Regions from separate parts of the Priestia sp. TSO9 genome, predicted to be linked through region 1. Evidence: riboswitches for the same ligand, from Rfam matches in the RefSeq annotation. Region 1 holds a riboswitch; the other holds the start of a gene.

The links. A riboswitch is a leader RNA that binds a small molecule or an ion and turns the genes downstream of it on or off. The one in region 1 is predicted to bind cobalamin.
Region 2: linked by a shared signal. The riboswitch ahead of nikA (nickel ABC transporter substrate-binding protein) and the one ahead of LJC66_RS01495 (HoxN/HupN/NixA family nickel/cobalt transporter) in region 1 are both predicted to bind cobalamin.

What each region holds. Positions count from the first base shown of each region.
Region 1 covers NZ_JAJEKD010000006.1:61,011-64,429, reverse strand. Annotated here, with positions in the region: gene LJC66_RS01500 (M20 family metallopeptidase) at 1-570, opposite strand, end outside; gene LJC66_RS01495 (HoxN/HupN/NixA family nickel/cobalt transporter) at 800-1,597, opposite strand; cobalamin riboswitch at 1,731-1,913, opposite strand; gene LJC66_RS01490 (organic hydroperoxide resistance protein) at 2,019-2,438, opposite strand; gene LJC66_RS01485 (undecaprenyl-diphosphatase) at 2,591-3,184, opposite strand; gene LJC66_RS01480 (ABC transporter ATP-binding protein) at 3,331-3,419, opposite strand, start outside.
Region 2 covers NZ_JAJEKD010000008.1:34,669-38,087, forward strand. Annotated here, with positions in the region: gene LJC66_RS02360 (tautomerase family protein) at 1-58, shown strand, start outside; gene ftsZ (cell division protein FtsZ) at 418-1,422, shown strand; cobalamin riboswitch at 1,425-1,614, shown strand; gene nikA (nickel ABC transporter substrate-binding protein) at 1,758-3,299, shown strand; gene LJC66_RS02375 (GNAT family N-acetyltransferase) at 3,369-3,419, shown strand, end outside.

The DNA.
Region 1 (3,419 bases):
TTTTAACGCACCTGAACCCGCCACCGCCGGTTCCGCTACTAGCACTGCTTCACTTCTTTGTGCTTCTTCTTCAATGTATTTTTTAGAAGAAATTGATCCAATCTCTTCATCCGAATTGCAGAAAAACACAATTTTTTTATCCAGCGATAAGCCAAGCTCTTGAATCGCTTTAATCGCCCATATAGATTGTATAATGCCGCCTTTCATGTCTAAAATTCCCGGACCATACAGCTTGTTTCCCTCTGTTCTTAGACTCAGCCTTCCCTTTTCCCATACCGTGTCAAAATGACCGATAATTAAAAGCTGCTTTTCTCCTTCTCCAATGGTAAATTTCAAGTGGTTTCCTACTTCTTTTTCTTCTATGATTTCGTATCCTACCCCTAACCGCTTTTGAAACAGCTGCGTTAAATACTTTCCACACTGATCTACTAACTCTTTACTGTAGGACGGTGACTCTTTTTTCACAAATCCAACTAAATCTTCAAGCATCTCTTGTTCGTGTTCTTTTAAATAACTAAACACGCTTTGTTCTACCATTACCTGACTCAAATCAATTCCTCCTCCAAACAACCCCTGCTGCTTGCATTAAATGCTTTTATTTATCGTACGTATAACTATGTTCTACGTTTCACATAACGACCTTAAATTATCCTTAATTATAATGGTTTTCAGACAATTTTCCATCCTTTAAATACAGATAATACTTTAACTTATTCATAACCGACCGAAAATAGCCATAAACTTCAACAAATTCATACAAAAAAGCTTCAATCTTCAACAGATTAAAGCTTTCGTTTGACTAATTGACATTTATTTTAATATTTTTCCCTTTTGACTTCACACTCACAAAAACAAACATAGACACTAAAAAAATAAACAGAATAACGCCAACCATTTCAAAGTTTACTTCGGCCCATGGGTTAAAGAAAGTGAATGCTAAATAGAACGACACACCATACGCGAGGACAACAATAACCCAGCCCATCAAGCGGGAAGCAGATTGTCCAAATTTACTCGATTCATTCACCATTTTATGTACAATCATCGAATCGATTGTATCTGTAAGCATCATGCCAAACATAAACACTAGTCCTAACAAAAGTGGCGTATACTTGCCTGCGTTCCCTACAGCTAGAGACCACACGGCCGTTTGACTGACCGTTTCAGCTGCTAAAGCGAACAATGCTCCTACAAGAATAATTAAAAAAGGATTCGTTGTTCCTTTTGCGATTTTCGGAATAAACTTCCCTTTTAATCCGCTCAGCTGAAACTCTTCTTCTTTATTTTTAGTTCGAAGCAAATGATATGTGTTTAATGTCCCAATCAGAAAGAGAGAGATAATGGATACCCAAGATGCAAAATGATCGAAATATGATGGAAACGTAAAATTCTTCATCACCACGCCCAGCACCCCGGCCGTGACGGCCACCATTCCTCCGTGACCTAGTGAAAACAGCGTTCCGACCCACGGGGCAAAACGGCTGCCCATTCGCCAATTATATCGGGTCTGGCCATCAATAAAAGCTAAGTGATCTGCATCCAATCCGTGCCTGATTCCTAATAAAAAGACAAGTAAAAAAACTGATAAACCTTCCATTTCCTACACTCCTTTTTTTAAAATAAAACGTAAAAAAGCCTCAATTCTATAGAAATTGAGGATGTGTCGGCATATGAAAATAAACAGCAATTGCTCACTGCGTACCTTGATACACCGCCTCTTTCCTAGAAGAGTCAAGTGTACAGAATAGGTAGGTCTCCTGGCTTGAGATCATCATTTTCTACCGCCTTCCCCATTTTGAGTGACGATAAGATAGAAAACTCCCTGCTTACAGTGGCTGGACCGCTCGAGATTTGCACTCGATTCCCTGTTACCTCTTACGCTATGTAAGAGCACCTAAACTGTGCGAACGATTCATTTTCTTCCTCATTATACTAGTACAGCTTACAAATGAATAGAAAAAATTCAAATAAAAAAGCCCTGCTAAGCTTTACATGCTTAGCAGGGCTTTTTAAAGCAATTAAACTACTTCTACCGTTACCTCTACATTACCGCTGATTGCTTTTGAATACGGGCAGTATGAGTGAGCTAGGTCTACATATTTTTTCGCTGTTTCTAAATCTAAGCCTTCGATATGAGCTTCAAGCGCTACTCCAATTTTCACTCCTTGATCAGCTTTATCAGGAAGCAGCTGAACAGTAGCTTTTACTTCACTGCTTTTGATTTCTACGTTATGTTTTGTCAACATAAATTCTAACGCGCTGTTGAAACAAGCGCTGTATCCAGCTGCAAACAGCTGCTCTGGGTTTGTTGCTGTTGTTGCTTCTCCACCAAGCGCTGGAGGTGTTGCAACGTCTAAGTTAAAGATGTTATCTAAAGAGTGAACTTCTCCTGTTCTTCCACCTGTGTTAACGACTGTTGTTTCATATAAAGCTTTCATGTATAAACCTCTCCTCTTTTTCATTAATTTTATTAAAAGTTTTTCATTTATCGTTTCTGTAATTTAATTTTACACAATTTAATTTTAAAAAACAAGTATTAAATACATTAAAAATTTCCCAATAAAAAAAGCCGCGTATTTGCGACTTTTTCTTAATAATATTGAGACTGTTCGTCATAAGCTGATTTTCGAAAAATAGACAAGTCGGTAATAGCCCTCATCAGTTTCATATTAAAAATAACATAATGAATAAACAGCGCCAGCACGCAGCCTAAAATGGCTCCTGTTAACACATCGAATGGATAATGAACGCCAACCCATACGCGTGAAAAGGCAATGAGTACGCCCATGACAACCCACATGCGCCCTGAACGTTTGAAATGCAGCCAAATGGTAAAAGTGATAACTAATGCAGATGTAGCATGATCGCTTGGAAATGAAGAATTTGCGGCGTGATCAATAAGCTGATTCACGTGGTGAGAGATAAACGGACGATCTCGATAAGCAAATAAACTAATCACTTTATTGATAATGACTCCTGTGGCACAAGCACACAAAGCTTGAAATGCTACAACACGGCTGCCGTTTTTATTAATAAGTAAAAACAAGCCGAGTAAAACGATAAGTACATACTGGGCATAATCTGCAAAGAATACCATCAGCGAATCTAGAGGTTTTACGTGTGAGGCATACTGATTCACCGCGTGGAAGATAGTATAATCTACTGAATTGATAGCTGATAACATAATCGAAATCCTTTCTTATTTTTAAATGTCATTAGCTATCTTATCAGTTTCTTGAGAAAATGAACATGTTTTTGTCAGAAGCTTCCTAACTGGTATTTATAAATAATGTATTCAGGCTTAGTAGTAAACCAAAGGCCTTTCGCCCATTAACTCACCTGTGAGTGATCCACAATATTTTTTTGCAAAAAGATTTCTTCTAAAGAAGGTTCTTCGACGTGAACTTGATAAATGTCGA
Region 2 (3,419 bases), on a different contig from region 1:
TAATGCTGACTGGAGCTTTGGCATGGGAGAGGCTCAATTCTTAACTGGGAAATTATAAAACGGTTTATTATCTAGAGAAGCCCTTATTTCTAAGGGCTTTTTCTCATTTTGTCTATAAAAATATTATTCTCTTAGTCACATCTTACTCAAAATTAAATACAGACATCTGTCAAATGAATGATACAATAAGCTTATATGCCATTTTGAGTGGAAAAACCATAAAAGAGTTCGGCGTACTAATTTTAGAACAACAATAAATTTACATAAAGATGTAAAGATTTAAAGGTTAAAAGAGAAGTGTATAAAATCTGTAAAACAAAAGAACAGTTACGCGTTAAACATAGGAGTAAAAGGTTCTTCACGTGTTTTTTCGGATAATAAGAGAAAGTAATTTTGATCATTGAGGAGGAACTTAGAATGTTTGGATTTGATGCAGATGTATCGCCGTTAGTGCGAATTAAAGTAATTGGGGTTGGCGGTGGAGGAAATAACACCGTTAACCGTATGATTGAACACGGTGTCCAAGGAGTAGAATTTATCGCCGTTAATACGGATGCTCAGGCGCTTAACTTATCTAAAGCAGATGTGAAAATGCAGATTGGTGCGGCCTTAACGCGAGGATTAGGTGCAGGAGCTAATCCAGAAGTAGGAAGAGAAGCAGCCGAAGAAAGCAGAGAACAAATTCAAGAAGTACTGCAAGGCGCAGACATGGTATTCGTAACAGCTGGCATGGGCGGAGGAACCGGTACTGGAGCAGCTCCGGTTATTGCCCAAATTGCCCGTGAACTAAATGCTTTAACAATTGGAGTAGTCACTCGCCCGTTCAAGTTTGAAGGAAATAAACGTACGAAGCAAGCAGTAGGGGGTATTACTGCGATGAATGAATCGGTAGATACCCTTATTGTGATTCCAAACGACCGCTTGCTTGAAATTGTCGATAAAAAGACGCCTATGCTTGAAGCATTCCGTGAAGCAGATAATGTTCTTCGCCAAGGTATTCAAGGTATTTCAGATTTAATCGCTGTTCCGGGGCTGATTAACCTTGACTTTGCTGATGTAAAAACAATCATGTCTAATCAAGGATTTGCGCTTATGGGTATCGGACGAGCTTCCGGATCAGACCGGGCAATTGAAGCAGCAAAAAAAGCCATTTCTAGTCCGCTGCTAGATGCATCGATTGATGGAGCAAGAGGCGTGCTGTTGAACATTACGAGCGGCAGCAGCTTGAGTCTTTACGAAGTACAGGAAGCAGCAGATATTGTCACGTCTGCTTCTGATCAGGACTTAAATATGATTTTTGGATCTGTGATTAATGAAGATTTAAAGGACGAAATGATGGTAACCGTTATTGCCACTGGATTTGATGATGAAGATGTTTCACCATCAGCTTCTACTTCTAGAGTTTCAAGAGCACGCTACTAAATTAAATAACCAGCTTTTATGGTGGCAATTGTTTTTCAATTGCCTTAAAAGGGAATCCGGTGCAAATCCGGAGCGGTCCCGCCACTGTAACAAGGAGCCTTATGTCAAAAAGCCACTGTCTATTTAGAGACGGGAAGGCGGTATAAGGCAATGACTTGAAGCCAGGAGACCTGCCATAAATCTCAGCACACAATAACCTACGAGGATAGGGAGGTGTTTTGGCAGAATCAAAAATAAGATAAACAAGGGATACGTTTATCTGAATTTGTTGTGAAGACAAGCACTTCTTTTTAGAAGTGCTTTTTTTTGTATTAAAATAGAAGGTGGGAAAATCAATGATAAATAATAAAAAGCTCGTATCTATGATATTTCTTGTGTTACTTTGCCTCACTGCTTGCGCTCCTAATGAAGAGAGCATAAGTATAAAAGAAAGAAAGAAAACGGATAAAAGTGTGACGTTTTTATTTAATTTTACATCTGCAACGCTTGATCCTCATACCGACGATAATTATACAGCAGTTCGTGCGGGAGTAGGGGAGACGCTTGTTAAAATCAGCGACGATTTAAAAATAAAGCCTTGGCTTGCTGAAAAGTGGGAAACGAAAGATAACGGCCTTACATGGACATTTATGATAAGAAAGAACATCACGTTTCAAAATGGAAAAGCGCTGGATGCAAATGCTGTTAAGTCTTCTCTTCAAAGAACGATAGATCAAAGTTATGCGATGAAAAACACTTTAAATATTAAAGAAATGAAATCGAACGGTCATGCGCTGACAATTACATTAAAAGAACCAATGCCTAAATTCCCTTCTGAGTTAGTGCATCCAAACACAGCTATTATAGATGTTGATGTTTCTAATATAGCTAAGAAGCCCATTGGTACAGGTCCATTTCACGTTTTGACTTTCGATCAAGGAAATCAAGTGAAGTTAGAAAGATATGAACATTATTGGAATGGAAAAGTGAAATTGAAAAATGCGATCTTTGCATTTAACGAAGATGCAAATGCGCGAGTTGCAGCTCTTCAGTCCGGGACAGCCGATATTATTTATCGGCCGCCTTTAGAAAGCTTGAGCACTTTACAAGCGAATTCGTCTTTCAAAGTAAGCGGAGTACCTAGTGTGCGTACTCATTTATTGCTTTATAACCAAACCAATGACGCATTAAAAGACGAAAATGTAAGAAAAGCTATCGATACCTTATTGAACCGAAAAGAAATTGTCAGCAGCATAATGAACAATCAAGCGGCAGCGGCTCGAGGTCCATTTTTATCTCAATTTCCTTTTGCTGATAATACTGCTAACGAGCAAAGAGGTATGACATCTGCTAAAAAATATTTAGAGAAAGCAGGCTATCAAATCAAAAATGACAAAGCAATCAAAAATGGAAAGCCACTATCGCTCTCTCTTGTCACATACAGCTCTCTGCCAGAACTGCCTTTAATTGCTCAGCTTATACAGTCTAATGCCAAAGAGTTAGGAATTTCTATTAAAATTCACCTAGTTGAAGATAGCGATGAATATGTAATGGCAAAAGATGATTGGGATTTAGCATTGTACAGCCTTATCACAGCACCTAGAGGGGATGCCAGCTATTATTTAAGCACGAACTATTTGCCGGGCGGTGGTTTAAATGCCAGTCGAATTAATGACGATACGCTAACAAAAATGATAGAACAGTTAAATTCAACCGTAGATGACGCAAAACGAAATCAGCTAGCCAAGCAAGCAACCGCTTTGATTAATAGAAAAATGCTGACATCATCGATTGTACATCCAAACATTGTTGTTGCTTATAATCAACAAGTGAAAAATTGGACAACAAATCCCAGTGAGTATTATATGCTGACTCAGCATTTAGACGTAACGCCGTAGTCAATATTGTTGTTCCTATAGGAAAACGAGAAAGTATACAATGATAGAAAAAAGGATGTGACAGTAAACGTGCAAGAAGTACAAATGTATCAAATTAAAGAAGTAACAGAAAAAGATGCG